DNA from 2 places in the Streptomyces sp. S063 genome. Region 2 is predicted to be linked to the other one. Evidence: riboswitches for the same ligand, from Rfam matches in the RefSeq annotation. Region 2 holds a riboswitch; the other holds the start of a gene.
The links. Region 2 has a riboswitch for S-adenosylmethionine ahead of CCZ36_RS07490 (aminotransferase class V-fold PLP-dependent enzyme). Riboswitches for the same ligand answer to the same signal wherever they lie in the genome.
Positions count from the first base shown of each region.

Region 1: another riboswitch for S-adenosylmethionine. It lies ahead of thrC (threonine synthase); the one in region 2 lies ahead of CCZ36_RS07490 (aminotransferase class V-fold PLP-dependent enzyme).

Region 1 covers NZ_CP021707.1:4,240,693-4,242,886, reverse strand. The annotation lists partial or broken gene thrC (threonine synthase) at 1-1,243, opposite strand, end outside; SAM riboswitch class I at 1,262-1,389, opposite strand; gene CCZ36_RS19575 (glucosyl-3-phosphoglycerate synthase) at 1,543-2,194, shown strand, end outside.
Region 2 covers NZ_CP021707.1:1,672,364-1,674,557, forward strand. The annotation lists gene CCZ36_RS07490 (aminotransferase class V-fold PLP-dependent enzyme) at 1-860, opposite strand, end outside; SAM riboswitch class IV at 1,149-1,266, opposite strand; gene trpD (anthranilate phosphoribosyltransferase) at 1,363-2,194, opposite strand, start outside.

The DNA of each region.
Region 1 (2,194 bases), 2.6 Mb from region 2:
GTGGCCGTGGCCTGCGAGGTGGCGGAGACCGCGTCGAGCGTCTTCAGGCCGTCGCCGGTGTTGACGACGACGGTGGTGAGCGCCGGGTCGATGACACCGGCCTCGATGAGCTTCTTCGTCACGCCGAGCGTCACCCCGCCCGCCGTCTCGCCGAAGATGCCCTCGGTGCGGGCCAGCAGCTTGATCGCGTCGACGACCTGCTCGTCGGTGACGTCCTCCACCGCGCCGCCGGTGCGCCGGGCGATGTCGAGGACGTAGGGGCCGTCGGCCGGGTTGCCGATGGCCAGCGACTTGGCGATGGTGTTCGGCTTCTGGGGCCGCACGACGTCGTGCCCGCCCTTGAAGGCGGCGGAGACCGGGGAGCAGCCCTCGGCCTGGGCGCCGAAGACCTTGTACGGCTTGTCCTCGACCAGACCGAGCTTGATCAGCTCCTGGAGCCCCTTGTCGATCTTCGTGAGCTGCGAGCCGGACGCGATCGGGATGACGATCTGGTCGGGCAGCCGCCAGCCGAGCTGCTCGCAGATCTCGTACGCCAGCGTCTTGGAGCCCTCGCCGTAGTACGGGCGGAGGTTGACGTTGACGAAGCCCCAGCCCTCGCCGAGGGGGTCGCCGATCAGCTCGGAGCAGAAGCGGTTGACGTCGTCGTAATTGCCCTCGATGCCGACCAGTTCACCGCCGTACACCGCGGCCATGACGACCTTGCCCTGCTCCAGGTCGTGCGGGATGAACACGCAGGAGCGCAGTCCGGCGCGGGCGGCGGCGGCGCCGACGGCCCCGGCCAGGTTGCCCGTGGAGGAGCAGGAGAGGGTGGTGAAACCGAAGGCGCGGGCGGCCTCGACGGCGATCGCGACGACGCGGTCCTTGAAGGAGTGCGTCGGGTTGCCGGAGTCGTCCTTCACGTACAGGCCGCCGGTGACGCCCAGCTCACGGGCGAGGTTGTCGGCCTTGACCAGCTTGGTGAAGCCGGGGTTCAGGTTGGGCTTGTCCGCGACGTCGGCGGGGACGGGCAGCAGCGGGGCATAGCGCCAGATGTTGTCCGGACCGGCCTCGATGCGCTTGCGCAGTTCCTCGGCGGAGCCGGTGGGCAGGTCGTAGGCCACTTCGAGGGGCCGAAACAGGACGCACAGGCGAAGAGGGGGCCGAGCTCGAAACGCTCGCCGCACTCGCGGCAGGAAAGCGCCGCGGCGGGACCGAGGTCCACGGGGGCGGTGGTGGCATTACCTGCAATGGTCTGAACAGCCATGATGGCGGAGGCCCTTTCTCCTCATCTTCCTCGCGACGCATTTCGCCGCAAGACGGAATTGGCACCTTCCCCACCGTGACCTCGCGGTCGGCAGGAGGGTTGCCGGGACTTCAACGGGCCGTTCCCTCAGTCCCTCTGGATGAGCTCTATGGCGCTGGATCTTCGATCCAGGCGTTTATGTGCGCTCCGACCCCGACATGCGACGGTCATCCGCGTTGTTCAAGACTGTAACCGAAGCACCGGACCGTTGAGATAGTCGTCCGAACCGCGAGATGGATCACACACAGGGAGTGCCGACCGTGCTCGAAGAGGTGGAACGCTGGCTGACCAGGCGTTCCTGGTCGTCCGGCGACCGCCCGCTCAACCGGCTCACCGACGCCCGGGCCGCCGACCCGCGCCGTACGTCCGTGAGCGTGGTCCTGCCCGCGCTGAACGAGGAGGCCACGGTCGGCGCGATCGTGGCGACGATCCGCCGCGAGCTGATGGAGAAGATCCGGCTGGTCGACGAGCTCGTGGTGATCGACTCCGGATCCACCGACGCCACCGCGGCGGTGGCCCGGGCGGCGGGCGCGCGCGTGGTCCACCGGGACGCGATCCTGCCCCGGATCCCGGCCGTGCCCGGCAAGGGCGAGGTGCTGTGGCGCTCACTCCTGGTGACCAGCGGGGAGATCGTCTGCTTCGTGGACGCCGACCTCAAGGACTTCTCGGCGGACTTCGTCTCGGGCACGGTCGGCCCGCTGCTCACCGATCCCACGGTCCAGTTCGTCAAGGCGATGTACGACCGCCCGCTCGGCGGCAGCGCAGGTCAGGGCGGCCGGGTCACTGAACTGGTGGCACGCCCGCTGCTCAATCTGCACTGGCCGCAGCTGGCCGGTTTCGTACAGCCGCTGGGCGGCGAGTACGCGGTGCGGCGGTCCCTGCTGGAGCGGCTGCCGTTCCCGGTCGGTTACG
Region 2 (2,194 bases):
TTGGGCGAACCGGCCTCGTGGCGGGCGGCCGTGGTGTGCCAGTCGACGTCCACGCCGCCGTCGGCGCGCCGGGCGACCTTGCGGGACGCGCCGCCGCCGGCGAGGTACGGGTCGGCGGCCTGGAGCCAGTCGGCGCGGCCGGCCAGGACCCCGGAGCCGAAGGGCGCGTACAGCTTGTGGCCGGAGAACGCGACCCAGTCGACGTCCAGTTCGGCGATGTCGACGGGGTGGTGCGGGGCCAGCTGCGCGGCGTCCAGGACGATGCGGGCGCCGTGGGCGTGGGCGGTGGCGGCCAGTTCCCGCACGGGCCACAGCTCGCCGGTCACGTTGGAGGCGCCGGTGACGCAGACGAGGGCGGGGCCGTAGGGGTCGCGGTCGGCGAGCGCGCGCTCCAGGCTCTCGACGGCCCGGCCCGGGGTGCGGGGGGCGTCGAGGTAGGTGACCTGGGCGTCCCGCCAGGGCAGCAGGGACGCGTGGTGCTCGGTCTCGTACACGAAGACCTGGCAGTTCGCGGGGAGCGCGGCGGCCAGCAGGTTGAGGGAGTCGGTGGTGGAGCGGGTGAAGACCACCTGGTCCTCGGCACGGCAGCCGAGGAACTCGGCGACGGTGCGACGGCTGTTCTCGAAGAGGTCGGTGGAGAGCTGCGAGAGGTAGCCGGCGCCGCGGTGGACACTGCCGTAGTACGGGGCGTACGCGGCGATGTCGTCCCAGACCCGCTGGAGGGCGGGGGCGCTGGCGGCGTAGTCGAGCGCGGCGTAGGTGACCTCACCGCCCGTGACGAGCGGAACGGTGACGTCCCGGCCCAGAACGGGCAGCGGGGCACAAACCGACGGGTCAAGGGCAGCGGTGGACACAGACATGGCGAACTCCCGTAACAGGCAGGCGAGATCAACGCGTCGACGGATACACGGCGGCGCGGAGAAGGAAGGAAAAGGGTGCGCTGAAGAAGGGCGGTCAGCTCAGGGCACGAAGATGCCCTGGGACGAGCCCTAGGGCCTGCCGTCACCTTCCCGTCGTCGCCCGAAGGGCGGCCAGGAGTCGCCCGGCAGACGGGAATGTGGCGCGACAGGCCCTAGCGCATTCGCTTGCTCACAAGAGGCTCCCTAGGGACCAGGACCCCGGGGGCTGGCATCCGCTGGATGCCGAGGGGCCCGCGCTTGCCGCAGACCTCGCTGCCTGCGGCCCGGTCTTCACCCGGGGCACCCCGCCACGGACGGAGGGTTGCCGGACAGCGGGCCGGGGCCGTAGTCGCTGTCACTCATGACCTGCGCAGCATCTTGCCATACGTAGGCACACGCGCAAGGGCGCAGTCCGGATTCCGGACTGCGCCCTGCCTCACACCGTGTGCGTCGGGGGTCGACCTCAGGCGTTGCTGGCCGCCACCCAGCGCTCCAGCGCCCGCTTGGCCGCCCCGGAGTCGATGGACTCGGCCGCCACCGCGATCTTCGCCGCGAGCTGCTCGGTCAGCGTGCCGGGGCCGGCGTCCAGGGCGACCAGGGCCGCCGCGGAGTTGAGCAGCACCGCTTCCCGCACCGCGCCCTCCTCGCCGTCCAGCAGGCGACGGGCCACATCGGCGTTGTACGAGGCGTCCGCGCCACGCAGCGCTTCGACGGGGACGATGGGCAGCCCGACGTCGCGCGGGTCGAACGCCTCCTCGCGGACCGCGCCGTCGCGCACCACCCAGACCCGGGAGGTGGCGGTGGTGGTCAGCTCGTCGAGGCCGTCGTCGCCGCGGAAGACGAGGGCGGAGTTGCCCCGGTCGGCCAGCACGCCCGCGACGATGGGCGCCATCCGGGCGTCGGCGACCCCGACGGCCTGGGAGCGCACCTGGGCCGGGTTGGTGAGGGGGCCCAGGATGTTGAACGTGGTCTGCGCGCCGAGCTCCTTGCGTGCCTTGGCGGCGTACCGCAGGGCGGGGTGGAACTTCACGGCGAAGCAGAAGGTGATGCCCGCCTGCTCGGCGACCTCGACCACCCGGCGCGGGGTCAGCTCCAGGTTGACGCCGAGCTTCTCCAGGACGTCGGAGGAGCCGCTCGCGGAGGACGCGGCCCGGTTGCCGTGCTTGACGACCTTGGCGCCGGTGCCGGCGATGACGATCGCGGACATGGTGGAGATGTTGACGGTCTTGGCCAGGTCGCCGCCGGTGCCCACGATGTCGACGGTTCGGCCGGGCACCTCGATGGTGTTGGCGTGC